3 regions of the Exiguobacterium sp. EF_C8 genome follow, and region 2 is predicted to be linked to each of the others. Evidence: predicted binding sites of a transcription regulator. Region 2 holds the regulator's gene; each other region holds the start of a gene.

Region 1 (4,754 bases), 690 kb from region 2:
GCATCGCGCGGCGTTCTTTACGAACAATGGGACGTCTCAAAACTACCAGCACCTCTCGTTGAGAACTTCACACTGACGGATGCCGACAAACAAACGATTCTCGATACGTTCGCTCCAGAAATCAAAGACGTATCAGAACGTCGTGGATATCAGACAGCTGATATCATTTCACTTTCGGATACGACACCGAACCTTGACGAGTTGCTCGTCAACTTCCAGAAAGAACATCATCACACGGATGATGAAGTCCGTTTCATCGTAAGCGGTCACGGCGTCTTCGCGATCAAAGACGAAGAAGTCGGCTACTATAACATCGAACTCAATCCTGGTGATTTGATTTCTGTTCCTGTCAATACACGCCACTACTTTACGCTCCAAGAGGATCGGAAAGTCGTCGCTGTTCGAATTTTCGTCACGACAGATGGGTGGGTTCCAATTTACGAGAACGAGACATCCACGGTCTCTTAAGAACGACAAAAGCGTTGATTTCTTCTATATAAGGAGAATCGGCGCTTTTTCTTATCTCACAAACATATCACTACATCGACACGTAACAGATATAATGAGGGAAAAGCGATTGGGGAGTGAGCAACATGCATATTCGTCCTGTAACGGAACATGATTTACCCGCCGTTCTATCCATTTATAATGAAGGCATCGAAGACCGAATCGCAACGCTTGAGACGGATCGAAAAGATTTATCGTTCATGACCCAGTGGTATGCAGAGCGTACGCATCGCTACGCTGGATATGTCGCAGAAGATGAGACAGGTGTCCTCGGCTTCATTTCTCTTGATCCGTATAACCCGCGTCCTGTCTATGCGACAGTTGGTGAGATTTCCGTCTACATTACTCGAACACATCGCGGACAAGGGATCGGGACACAGTTGTTAGAAACTGCCGAACAACATGCGCGCGATCATCAGATGCATAAGCTGATTCTCTTTACCTTCCCGTTCAATAAAATCGGACAAAAGCTCTACATCCGTTCCGGATTCCGGATTGTTGGGACATTTAAGGAACAAGGTCGCTTGAACGGCGACTACGTCGATGTCATGGCGATGGAGAAACGCTTACGATAGGATTCATTGAATGCCAGACAGGGAATAATCAATCCGAGTCATTGAGAGAGGATGAACCTAATGGATATTCAACAAATTCGTAATGCGACGCTTGTCGTCACGTATGCCAATCAAGTTTTACTAATCGATCCGTTTCTCGGCGAAAAAGGCAGTTTACCTCCTTTCGGTCAAACGCCGAATGCCGTCGCCAATCCACTCGTCGACTTACCGGTCGATGTTAAGACACTGCTCGATCCTGACGCTGTCTTCGTCACGCATCTGCACGCGGATCATTTCGATGATGCTGCAAAACAATTTCTACCCAAGCATTTGCCATTCTATGCGCAGCAAGAAGAAGACGCACGGCAAATCCGAGAAGCCGGCTTCACGAACGTCTCTTCCTTCGATTCCGGTGTGACGATCGGTGATATCCAGGTCCATCGAACAGGTGGACAGCATGGTGTCGGTGAAATCGGTGAACGAATGGGACATGTCTCCGGACTCGTCCTCACGCATCCGGACGAACCGACGCTTTATATCGCAGGTGATACGATCTGGTGTGACGAGGTCGCGCATGCGATTGAACAACATACACCAGATATCATCGTCGTCAACAGTGGGGCTGCCCAGTTTCTGACGGGAGAACCGATCACGATGTCGCAGCGTGATCTCCTTGCCGTACACGAAGCAGCAGCGGAAGCAACGATCATCGTCTCGCACCTCGAGTCCGTCAATCACTGTCTCCTACGGCGCGACATGATTGCTGACTTTTTAGCTGCTTTCCACCTCTCTGCCCATTTCCTCATTCCGGAAGATGGCGAAACGATGTCATTTTAAGAACAAATCAAAAGTCTCTTTTCGAAATTCATCGAAAAGAGACTTTTTTCATGGAATGACCAATCCTAATAATCGAGCGAAGGCGACTGCTTGTTCTTCCGTAATGACTGCGCCCGGTAAAAATCGCGGATCGATTGTGATACCAGAGAGTTCCGTCTGCCGGAGATCAAGACCTTTTAATGGTGTTTCAATCCATTGGCTATCAGTAAGCCGGACCGCTTCGAGTTTCCAATGGGTCGGTTTCACTTCGAAGAACTGTGCTTCTTTCATCGTCGTTTCACTCCAATGCTGATGACGGACAGTACTACGAATGAACTGGGCATAGTCTGCGAGTCCTTCTTCGATCGTCAGATGATCAAGCGTACAATCTTCAAACTGAACACCCGTCATCCGGCATCCGACGAAAGACACGCGGTGAAAACGGGTTTCTTGGAAGTGACATCCTGTTAAGTCACATTGCTCGAAACGAATATCTTCGAACGAACCGCGGTCAAAGGTGAGGTTCGCGAACGAGACATTTTGAAAACATACTTGATAGGCATCGATACGCTCCGTCAGTTCGACAGGCATCGACTCCTTTTCATAACGTGCTCCTTTCAGATATGGATCGTCGATTTCGACTTGATCGAACGTCTCTGCTTGAAGCGTTTTCGGTAATTCTGGTAAACGGATAACGATCTCTTTCATAGAAATTCCCCCTTTTTCTCTCCTTTAGTGTATCAAACTCCTTTTGCATAAGGGTCAATCGTTCGAATTCCCTCTTTTTTCAACAGTTTTTTATTTTGAGACACTTTGAGACCATGCTATAGTCAAAGAAAATCAAAATAAGAACATATGTTCTTTTATGTAAAGGAGTGATTCAAATGTTTCCTTCCGTCGTTTTACCACAGAATAAACGTATTTTTTGTGTTGACAGTGTTTCCTTCTACGCCAGCTGTGAATGCCAGTATCGCAATCTCCCTCCCTTAACGACACGTCTTGCGGTCGTCTCCGATTTAAAACGAAGCGGATCCGTCATTCTCGCCGCTACTCCCGCCTTAAAAGCGCTTGGAATCAAGACAGCCGGTCGACTGTACGAAATCGAGCAATTACCCTACGCCATTCGTCGTACGATTCAACTCGTCGAACCGCGCATGCTCGCTTATATGAAAACGTCGATTCGTGTTTTAGATGTCCTGCATCAATTTGCCCCACCTGAAGCGATTCGTGTCTATTCGATTGACGAAAGTTTCATTGACATGACTGGAACCGATCGCCTGTTTGGTTCCGATCTGCAAGCTGCCAAAAAGATTCAAGAAGCGATTCTGAAGCAGACCGGCATTCACGTCCGCATCGGGATTGGTCCAAATAACGTCATCGCGAAACTGACGCTTGACTTAATCGGGAAAAAAGAAGGCATCGCACAATGTGGATACGCTGATGTCGCACGACGTCTCCATGATTTTCCGATTCGGAAGATGTGGGGAGTCGGACACCGCATGGAACAACATCTGCAGATGATGGGGATTGAAACGATTGGTGACCTTGCCATGCGCCCAGTCGAAGAGTTACATGAACGCTTCGGTGTCATCGGCGCCGAACTATGGCACCACGCTTGGGGTCTTGACGCGTCACCGACACTGCTTGCCCCTCGCCATTTGTTCGAGAAAGCCCCTCAACGGACGATTGGACACGGTGTGACCTTGATGCAGGACTATTATCAATTCGAACGTATCCGGAATGTGCTCAACGAACTCGTGCAGGATGTTGCGGCACGTTGCCGCTTTTCGAATCAAGTTGGTTGGACTGTTCATATCGGTGTCCGCTATTCTCGAAACGTCGTCCGAAGTGGCTTCTCGCGTCAAGTCCGGTTGCCTTATCCGACATCCGATGAGCGAATCATTCTGCGTCATGTCTTACAATTATTCGAACCGAATTGGCTTGACGGGGAACCCGTTCGTTTTTTATCTGTCGCAGTGGGACATCTAACTGCCGATCAAGGCACCTTACAGTTATCCTTGTTCGAGGATAATACGCGACTCTGGAAGCGGCGGCGGTTATTAAAAGCAATGGACATCGTTAACCTCCGCTACGGGAAAGGAACGATTCGTCTCGCTGTCTCGTTTCTCGATACGAGCGTCGCCAAACGGCGGCTTCGTTTCGTTGGCGGTCATCCAGGAGGTGATCTTCATGACAGCGTATCGTGATCGAGGGAATTTAAAGTGGATCCCTTTTCTCATGCCGGAGCACTTGCAATTGCTCCGGGAGTATTATGTCCAAATGCATCAGATCGACTTGCCTGAAATCGATGAACAACTGCAAGAATCGTGGCACTTTCTACTTCAAGAGGCTTTAATAGAAGGAAACGAACTCGAAATCACGTATTATAAGGAAAGTAGCTACGTGACGGTCGTCGGTTTTGTTGAACGGCTAGAGCCTGAACGTTCTGTTCTCTTTCTGCGTGGTCGTGTTGCAGTAGAAATCTCCTTCACACGAATCGTTCGGATCGAAAACGGGTAAGCTTTCATACAGATAGCCGCTTCAAATCGTGCCCGGAAAGAAGGAATAGTCATGTTGGATTGGTTCACTTCCCTCCCCGTCGTCGTGCAAGCATTACTTGCCGGTATGATGACTTGGGGATTAACCGCACTTGGTGCGGCACTCGTTTTCGTCTTTACAACGATTGAAAAACGCGTCATGAACATGATGCTTGGTTTTGCAGCCGGTGTCATGATCGCCGCTTCATTCTGGTCTTTGCTCGCCCCAGCGATCGAATTCACGGAGCAGGACGGTGGCATCGCGTGGATTCCTGCTGCAATTGGATTCCTTGCGGGTGGATTTTTCGTCCGTCTCCTTGACTTCGTCACACCGCATTTG
Region 2 (4,754 bases):
AAACGAGCCACGTATCAATCGTACCGAAGAGTAATTCACCGTTCTCTGCTTGCTCACGTGCGCCTTCGACATTGTCGAGAATCCATTTGACTTTCGTACCAGAGAAGTAGGCATCAATCAAAAGTCCTGTTTTATCACGGAACTTCTGATTCAAACCTTGTTCTTTTAAGTCGTCACAGATACCAGACGTTTGACGTGATTGCCAAACGAGCGCGTGATAAACCGGTTTACCTGTTTCTTTGTTCCAGACCACTGTCGTTTCACGTTGGTTCGTGATTCCGATTCCGGCGATTTGCTCAGGTTTGATATCTGCTGTTCCGAGTGCTTCAGCCATAACAGCAAGAATCGAACCCCAGATTTCGTTTGCATCGTGCTCGACCCAGCCTGGTTGCGGGAAGTATTGCTTGAATTCCCGTTGTGCCGAGTTGACGATTTTCCCGTCGTGATCGAAGATGATCGCACGTGAGCTTGTCGTACCTTGGTCGAGTGCTAGGATATACTTGTTTTCCATTTCGAAATCCCCCTTGAGCGGTATGTGTTTGTGAAACGTGATCTTAGTAGATCAATTGATAGATGAACACGGCAAGCGCTCCGCCGATGATTGGACCAACAACTGGAATCCATGAGTAGCCCCAGTCAGATGACCCTTTATTCGGAATCGGTAAGATAGCATGTGCGATACGCGGTCCAAGGTCACGGGCCGGGTTGATGGCATATCCTGTTGTACCACCAAGTGATAGACCGATGACGACGACGAGTAAACCGACGATAAGTGGTTTTAAGCCGTCACCGAATGTCGTTAAACCGAGCGCCAAGATACCGAAGACGAGAACGAATGTCCCGATGATTTCAGAAATCAAGTTCGACGGCGTATGGCGAATCGCTGGACCTGTTGCGAACACACCGAGTTTTGCAGCTTGATCATCAGTCGCTTCAAAATGTTTCATGTAATGAAGCCAAACGAGAATGGCGCCGATGAAAGCTCCGACAAGTTGTCCGGCAATATAGACAGGAACGTCTGCCCACGGTAAATCAGAGTTTAAAGCAAGTGCAATTGTTAAAGCAGGGTTCAAGTGCGCTCCACTCTCAGCAGCGACGAATGCTCCTGTCATGACGGCAAGACCCCAAGCGAACGTGATGACAATCCATCCGCTGTTTTCGGACTTCGTCTTTCTCAAGACGACACCGGCGACGACACCATCCCCGAGCAGAATGAGGATCATCGTACCGATCATTTCCAATACAAAGTTATTCATGCAAAAACCCTCCCTTTGGATTAAAGCAAATAATGGTCTTTCTACTTTAAATTACTCCGATTTGATAACGTTTTCAATACATATAATTGAAATATAGGAATGGAAATTTTTTATTTTAATGTTTAAAGATACGAAAAATTGGATAAGAAAACACCTCTTTTGCCTGCAAGCAAGCAAAAGAGGTGTTAACGACGACGCTTTTTTCTTTTTTTAGGTCGAAACCAACTACTGGAATAATCTAGTAGGATATGAATTGTACTCGCCACCATGATACCAATGACAAAAGCGGGTAGGGAAGCGAACCAGGAATCAATGGTCTCTGACGCGATGACTTGAAAATACAAGCTGAGAAATAATAAGGGAATCACAAGTGCAGCACTATAAAGGAGTCGGATGACATCCCCAATGATCAATCCGTGTGACCAGATCGAGCGGTGGGGCATGATCTTCACATAAGGCATCCACAGGACTCGAAATGGTCCAAAGCGATAATACGGTTCTGACTTTAAATCGAGGTCAGGTGACAACCAAAGCGTACCGACAGCGATACCGATGGCAGTCGGTAACCAATCCGTTTGTTGCGTTGCGACCGAATACGCAACGTAACCCGTCAGTGCGACGGTATTGACGGTATCATGTACATTTCCTGAAGGCATGAAAAAAGACCAGTCGTAACTGGTCCCTCCGTCAATGAATCGTCCGATACACGCCGATTACCTTACCAAGAATGGAGACATTATCGAAATACATCGGATCCATCGAGTCATTTTCTGGTTGTAGACGTACCTGTTGATCTTCTAAGAAGAACCGTTTCACCGTCGCTTCGCTATCTTCGGTCATAGCTACGACGATTTCTCCGTTTTCTGCTGTGTTTTGTTGGCGTACGATGACGCGATCGCCGTCAAGAATACCTGCGTTAATCATTGATTCACCATCGATCGTCAACATGAAGACCGTTTCGTTTCCTACATAATGTGCAGGGAGCGGGAACTGTTCTTCGATGTTTTCAATCGCTGTAATCGGAAGACCAGCTGTGACTTTCCCGATGACGGGAACATGAACGATAGCTTCCGTGATTTCTTCAGGCTTATCAAGCAATATCTCAATCGCACGTGGTTTCGTCGGGTCACGGCGAATCATTCCCCGTTTCTCGAGTCGATCCAAATGACCGTGTACCGTCGAGCTAGACGCGAGTCCGACTGCTTCTCCGATTTCACGAACTGATGGTGGATACCCCTTCAGTTTCACTTCAGAGACGATGTAGTCGAGAATCTCTTGTTGGCGCTTAGACATTTTCCGCATACGAATTGCCACCTCTTTCTGGATTGAAGTTTGAAATGTAAGAATATATGTTTCTAAATTCACTATAACATAGAACAAATGAGCGTACAAACAATTGTTCGACATTTTGTGTTGACCGAACACGGGTTCTGTGTTTATTATGAATTATGCGAACAATTGTTCCGCGAACGTTTATTCTAACTCATTCATTTCATATTTGGAGGGATTCATGATGATTCATACGATTCGTACTCATGCTTTTTCTATTCTCTTCTATGCATTAAGTATTGCCTTCGTGATCTTTTTACTCACACCACGCCCAGATGAAAAGGTAGCACAATTGATGACGGCTTCCGTTACGGTCGATGAGAACGCTACAGTCGAACAAATTGCTGAAGTCTACAATGATGGTTCGATGTCAGATGAGGAATACGTCAACTGGTTGATCAAAAATAATGATGTTGAGACAAAACATGTCATCTCAAAAAGCAAAATCGTTGTACCAATCGCACAACAATGACAAAATGGAAAAGTTGTGAAAGAACGAACAGGGATGTGAGGTACGATGAAGGTCGTGATTTATTGTCGAGTATCGACCGAAAAAGAAGCACAAGATAGTTCGATTGAACGCCAACGGATGGAGCTTTCGAAGGTTGCGTCTCAAAAGGGGTTTGATGTCGTAGATATCGTCTCTGAAAAAGAGAGTGGATATGATGTTGATCGGGAAGGGATGCTAACAGTTCTTGATTATGTGACACGCGATACGGTAGATGCGGTCCTCGTAACGGATGATACACGGATTGGTCGAGGGAATGCAAAAATCGCTATTTTGCATACATTCAAAAAACATGGGGTCCGCTTGATGACGCTTGATTCAGATGGAGAATATCAACTTGCGGATGCAGAAGCGATGGTCCTTGAGATCGTCTCACTCGTGGAAGAATACCAACGGAAACTGCATAATGCAAAAATCGCCCGTGGCATGCGGCGAGCAGTCGAACAAGGTTTTCGCCCGGAACGAAATCTCAATCGCCAAGGAGAGAACGCAGGACGTAGTCGAAAAGACGTACCGATCGAAGAAATTGTACGTCTTCGAGAACTCGGATTGACGTTTTCTGATATCGCCATCACCTTGCGGGGGATGGGGCATGATATTTCAAAAGCAACGGTCAATCGTCGATATCTTGAATACCGCGAACTGACACCTAGCCCGGAATGAGAAGCAAGTAACCCGTCGACTGACGCGGTTAACTTGCTTTTTTTTATAAGCTCTTTTACAGTAAGAATACAATTGAACTACTCAAGTTTGAGTCATAAAGAAAGAGGGATTCCATGTTATCACAAGAACAATTAGATCGAATTAATGCATTAGCGAATAAATCAAAAGTTGAGCCGTTATCGGAAGCGGAAACGGCAGAGCAAAAAGAATTACGTGCAGCGTATCTCGCAGCATTCCGTGGATCGTTCAAAAACCAACTCATGGGTATGAAAATCGTCGATGAAGAGGGAACGGACGTAACACCTGAGAAATTGAAACAAGCACAAGAAGAAGAACGGAATAAACAATAATCGTTCGTTTCTTTTATAGAAGAAAGAGGTCTCGCGTCAAGCGGACCTCTTTTTTGTTTAGAGCGAGTATCTTTTTTGTTTAGAGTGAGTAGATGAGGAAACATTGTACGATAGCAATACATCTTAATAGCGATCTTTCATGGATTCATGCATCCTGTATGAGTCGATAGAACGGCTATAGATAGCGCATTCATTTTAATGTGACATACTATTTAGAAAAGTTGTATCACATTTAAGAGTGTGCTAAAATGAGTAGGAATTTGTGAAAAAGAGAGAGGATGATTGTTTTGACGAACATGACGACAGTAGAACAATTAGCAATTAATACGATTCGTACCTTATCGATTGATGCCGTACAAAAGGCGAACTCGGGTCACCCAGGTATGCCAATGGGAGCAGCGCCAATGGCATTCTCGCTTTGGGCGGATCATATGAACCACAACCCTAAAAATCCAGAATGGTTCAACCGCGACCGTTTTGTACTTTCAGCCGGACACGGTTCGATGCTTCTCTACTCACTCCTCCACCTATCGGGATACGATCTATCGATGGATGATCTTAAATCATTCCGTCAATGGGGATCAAAAACACCGGGTCATCCGGAATACCGTCACACGGCTGGTGTAGATGCAACAACGGGTCCACTTG
Region 3 (4,754 bases), 1.4 Mb from region 2:
GACGTCATCGTCGTCGGCGAATGCGACGGGTGATTGGAAAAAAATCGACCAGGTCCGGCAGATGATCGAACAAAATTATCTAAAAGACGTGACAGATAAAGAGTTACTCGATGGTGCGTTATCTGGCATGACAGAAGTGCTTAACGATCCATATTCCGTTTATATGGATGAGTCGGAAACGGCATCGTTTAATACGAATCTGTCGTCTTCGTTTGAAGGGATTGGTGCGACGCTTGAACAAAAAGGTGAGTCGATCGTCATCGTCTCGCCGATCAAAGGATCACCTGCTGAAAAAGCTGGTATCAAACCAGGTGACGTCATCCTAGAAATCGATGGTAAGTCGACAAAAGGGCAAAAGACGGATCAAGCCGTTAAAAAAATTCGTGGTGAAAAAGGAACGAATGTCGTCCTGACGATTCAGCGTAGCGGACAAGACGCGATGGAGATCACGATTAAACGCGATACGATTCCAATCGAGACGGTCTATACGTCAACGGAGAATGTCAACGGCAAGAAGATCGGTGTCTTACAAGTAACACAGTTCTCGGAACCGACAGCAGAAGAGTTCGAGAAGGGGTTGACGAAACTCGAGAGTCAGAACATTGATGGACTCGTCATCGATGTACGCGGAAATCCGGGTGGTCTTTTGACGGCTGTCTCGAAAATGATCGCTCCGTTCATTCCGAAAGACGTGCCGATTTATCAAGTCGAGAACAATAAAGGTGAGCGCCAGCAGGAATTCGGGAAGGCAGACGAGAAGAAACCATATAACATCGTCGTCTTAGAAGACGGCGGATCGGCCTCAGCGTCCGAGATCCTTGCAGCCGGACTGAAGGAAGGAGCTGGCGCCGAAGTCGTCGGTACGAAGTCGTTCGGGAAAGGGATCGTCCAAAGTGCGTATGATTTGAAGGACGGTAGCGACCTGAAGTTAACGACGAACAAATGGCTGACACCAGACGGGAACTGGATCCACAAAAAAGGGGTCAAGCCGACGGTCGAAGTCAAACAACCGGCGTACTTCAACGTCACGAAAATTTTGACTGATCAAAAGTCACTCGCTGTCGGCGATTACGGAAAATCAGTCGAGAATGCCCACCTTGTCCTCGAAGCGATCGGTTATAAGCCAAAAGGACAGGACGGCTATTTCGGTGACACGATGAAACAAGCTGTCGAGGCTTTGCAAAAGGATGCGAAACTTGACGTCACTGGAAAAATCGATCAGCAGACAGCGGGTGAGATGGAGACGCGTCTCCTGAAGAAACTCCAGGACGATAAGAATGACGTCCAGCGGAAAAAAGCACTCGAGGTCGCTGCTCAATAATAAGGAATGGAAAGAGGTCTGAATGCGCGTGGAATTACTCGATGAAATTGGTTGGACCGCGATTAGTCTCATCGCCAGTCCGACCTTGTGGTTAGCACTCCTTGTCAGTTGGGTCATCGGCATTCGGCGTGTCAAACGGGAACGCGGACTGTTTCGCTCCCGGACACACGGTAAACGAAGCGATGTCCTCGAAACACTTTTACCAGGCCTACTCGTTGGTCTCGTCTTGTCCGTCGTCAGCGGATGGCTCGGATTGACAGTGACACCGCAGTACGCTCTACTGTTGCTTGGACTTTCGAGCGTCCTGCTGTTGATTGGTGTCGTTCGTTTGAACCTGCCACTCTGGCCGATCGTCTTGCTTGGACTGACCGGCTGGTTCGTGATGGATTCACGTCTTGATCCGGTTCGAGCGGTTGAGCCAAAGATGATTTTATTGCTTGCGACGTTGACGCTCGTCGCGGAATGTCTACTCGTCTGGTGGCGCGGGCAGCGGCGTCTGTCACCGTCACTCGTCGTCTCAAAGCGCGGTCGCTTCATCGGTGGGCTGTCGGCAAATAAGCTTTGGCTGTTACCTCTACTTGTTTTCGTTCCGGGCGACGTGCTCGAGACGTGGTGGCCACGCTACAGCTTCCCGGAACTCGTTCCGGTCGTTCTCTGGTTACCGATCGGTTTCAGTTTCCTCTTTACAGGTAAGCTGCCGAAAGAATTGATGCGTCCGCTCGTTCAAGGACGTTTGATCACGAGTCTTGTTGCAGTTTTATTGACGGTTCTTGCGTACGTGACTGGTCAAGCTGAATGGCTCTACGGAATCGTCTTGTTGCTCGTCCTGCACATTTTGTTGCACCAGCGGGTCAAACGCTTGAACCGGGCGCAAACGCCGTTGTTCCTCAATGGAACGCGTGGTGCCGTCATCCTTGGGACACTTCCCGATAAACCGGCTGCTGAGATGGGCTTGATTCCAGGTGAAGCGATCTATAAAGTCAATGGTGAAAAGGTCGATTCGGAAGCATCGTTCTATGAAGCCATCCAAAAACACAAACCGTATCTGCGTCTTGAAGTCATGAACCATAACGGAGACATCCGTTTTGCGCAACGTGCCTTTTATGAACAAGATCATCATGAGCTCGGTATCCTCTTCGTCAACGAACCGGTCCACGGTCGGACGAAGGTACGCTCTTTGCATTAAACTAGTACATCCCTGTCACGGAACAGCCGTGACAGGGATTTTTTTGTCGGCAGAAAAATCGAAGATCAGCACTCGAAGTAAAAAGAAACTTTTGCATTTTCGAAAAAAAGGGTAACTTCCTAAAAGGAGCACTTCATAATCGAATGTTTGTTCGTAAAGTGATACAATAGAAATAGATTTTTTAACGTGATGAGGGGGAAGCAAACGATGGATTTTGAACTCGTTTCACCATTTGAACCAGGCGGTGATCAGCCGACGGCGATCGAAAAATTGGTGACTGGGCTAAAACAAGGCGAACGACATCAGACGTTGCTTGGGGCGACCGGTACCGGGAAGACGTTCACGGTCTCGAACGTCATCAAGGAAATCAAGAAACCGACACTCGTCCTTGCCCATAACAAAACACTAGCGGGACAACTCTACTCGGAGTTCAAGGAATTCTTCCCGAACAACGCGGTCGAATACTTCGTTAGTTTTTATGATTATTACCAACCGGAAGCGTACGTTCCGTCGACGGATACGTTCATTGAGAAGGACTCTTCGATCAACGATGAGATCGATAAGTTGCGTCACTCGGCAACGTCCGCCTTGTTTGAACGAGAAGACGTCTTGATCGTTGCGTCTGTCTCGTGTATCTATGGTCTCGGTAACCCGGAAGAGTACAACAACCACGTCTTGTCACTGCGTGTCGGCAATGAGATGGGGCGAAACGAGATGCTCCGTCGTCTAATCGACATTCAGTATGAGCGAAACGACATTGACTTCCAGCGCGGACGGTTCCGCGTCCGAGGAGATGTCGTTGAAATTTTCCCGGCGTCACGCGACGAACAGTGTGTCCGGATTGAGTTCTTCGGTGACGAGATTGAACGGATCCGTGACATGGATCCGCTGACAGGTGAGATCGTCGCGGACCGCGAGCACATCTCGATCTTCCCGGCGTCCCACTTCGTGACGGGGGATACCCGTCTACAGAAAGCGATCGCGAACATCGAGAAGGAACTTGAAGTGCAGCTTGCGAAGTTACGTGAAGACAATCAGTTGCTTGAAGCGCAACGGCTCGAACAACGGACGAACTACGATCTTGAGATGATGCGTGAGATGGGCTATTGTTCCGGAATCGAGAACTACTCGCGTCACTTGAACTTGATGCCGGAAGGGGCAACACCGTATACATTGCTCGATTACTTCCCGAAGGACTTTTTACTCGTTGCCGATGAGTCACACGTCACATTGCCACAAATTCGCGGGATGTATAACGGGGACCAGGCACGGAAACAAGTCCTCGTCGATCACGGTTTCCGTCTTCCGTCGGCAAAAGACAACCGTCCGTTACGGTTCGAGGAGTTCGAGGAAAAAGTCAGTCAGGCGATCTATATCTCGGCGACACCAGGACCGTATGAACTCGAACATTCGAAAGAGATGGTCGAGCAAATCATCCGTCCGACCGGTCTCGTTGATCCAACGATCGAGATTCATCCGATCACAGGACAAATCGATTACTTGATGGATAACATCCGTGACCGGGTCGCGAAGAACGAACGTGTTCTCGTCACGACACTGACGAAGAAGATGGCAGAAGATTTGACCGATTACTTGAAAGAGAATGGCGTCAAGGTCAACTACATGCACTCGGAGATCAAGACGCTGGAACGGATTGAAATCATACGTGACTTGAGGCTCGGGAAATACGATGTCCTCGTCGGGATCAACTTGTTACGAGAAGGACTCGATATTCCGGAAGTCTCACTCGTGACGATTCTTGATGCTGATAAGGAAGGGTTCCTCCGGTCGGACCGTTCGCTGATTCAAACGATTGGTCGGGCGGCTCGGAACTCGGAAGGACACGTCATCTTGTTTGCTGATAAAGTCACCGATTCGATGCAACGGGCGATCGATGAGACGGAACGTCGTCGCGCGATCCAGATGGCGTTCAACGAAGAACATGGCATCACGCCGCAGACGATCAAAAAGGATGTCCGTGGTGTTATCAGTACGACGATCGAGAGCGACGATACCGTCGAAAAACTCGAGAAGTTCAACAAACTTAAAAAACCGGAGCGCGAAACGTTGCTTGAACAGCTCGACCAAGAGATGCGTCAAGCGGCGAAGGACATGCAGTTCGAGCGAGCTGCCGAGCTCCGCGATCTCATATTAGAATTGAAAGCAGGTGCCTAAGTTGGGAGAAAAGAAGAATCAGATTATCATCAAAGGCGCTCGCGTCAATAATCTACAAAACATCGATGTCGA

Evidence for each region. Region 2 encodes LexA, which represses DNA repair genes until DNA is damaged. Its sites were predicted from a motif close to CGAACATATGTTCG; they were not measured.
Region 1: the regulator LexA is predicted to act here: its motif matches at 2,726-2,739, upstream of ACY2IG_RS02500 (Y-family DNA polymerase).
Region 3: the regulator LexA is predicted to act here: its motif matches at 2,648-2,661, upstream of uvrB (excinuclease ABC subunit UvrB).

What each region holds. Positions count from the first base shown of each region.
Region 1 is NZ_CM143264.1:456,433-461,186, reverse strand. It holds gene ACY2IG_RS02520 (1,2-dihydroxy-3-keto-5-methylthiopentene dioxygenase) at 1-468, shown strand, start outside; gene ACY2IG_RS02515 (arsinothricin resistance N-acetyltransferase ArsN1 family A) at 594-1,082, shown strand; gene ACY2IG_RS02510 (MBL fold metallo-hydrolase) at 1,143-1,898, shown strand; gene ACY2IG_RS02505 (pentapeptide repeat-containing protein) at 1,947-2,585, opposite strand; gene ACY2IG_RS02500 (Y-family DNA polymerase) at 2,762-4,084, shown strand; gene ACY2IG_RS02495 (YolD-like family protein) at 4,068-4,397, shown strand; gene ACY2IG_RS02490 (ZIP family metal transporter) at 4,449-4,754, shown strand, end outside.
Region 2 is NZ_CM143264.1:1,142,767-1,147,520, forward strand. It holds gene glpK (glycerol kinase GlpK) at 1-511, opposite strand, end outside; gene ACY2IG_RS05890 (MIP/aquaporin family protein) at 555-1,256, opposite strand; gene ACY2IG_RS05895 (metal-binding protein) at 1,442-1,912, opposite strand; gene lexA (transcriptional repressor LexA) at 1,944-2,558, opposite strand; gene yneA (cell division suppressor protein YneA) at 2,770-3,057, shown strand; gene ACY2IG_RS05910 (YneB family resolvase-like protein) at 3,103-3,756, shown strand; gene ACY2IG_RS05915 (DUF896 domain-containing protein) at 3,870-4,106, shown strand; gene tkt (transketolase) at 4,403-4,754, shown strand, end outside.
Region 3 is NZ_CM143264.1:2,564,207-2,568,960, reverse strand. It holds gene ACY2IG_RS13635 (S41 family peptidase) at 1-1,321, shown strand, start outside; gene ACY2IG_RS13630 (PDZ domain-containing protein) at 1,344-2,507, shown strand; gene uvrB (excinuclease ABC subunit UvrB) at 2,715-4,682, shown strand; gene uvrA (excinuclease ABC subunit UvrA) at 4,684-4,754, shown strand, end outside.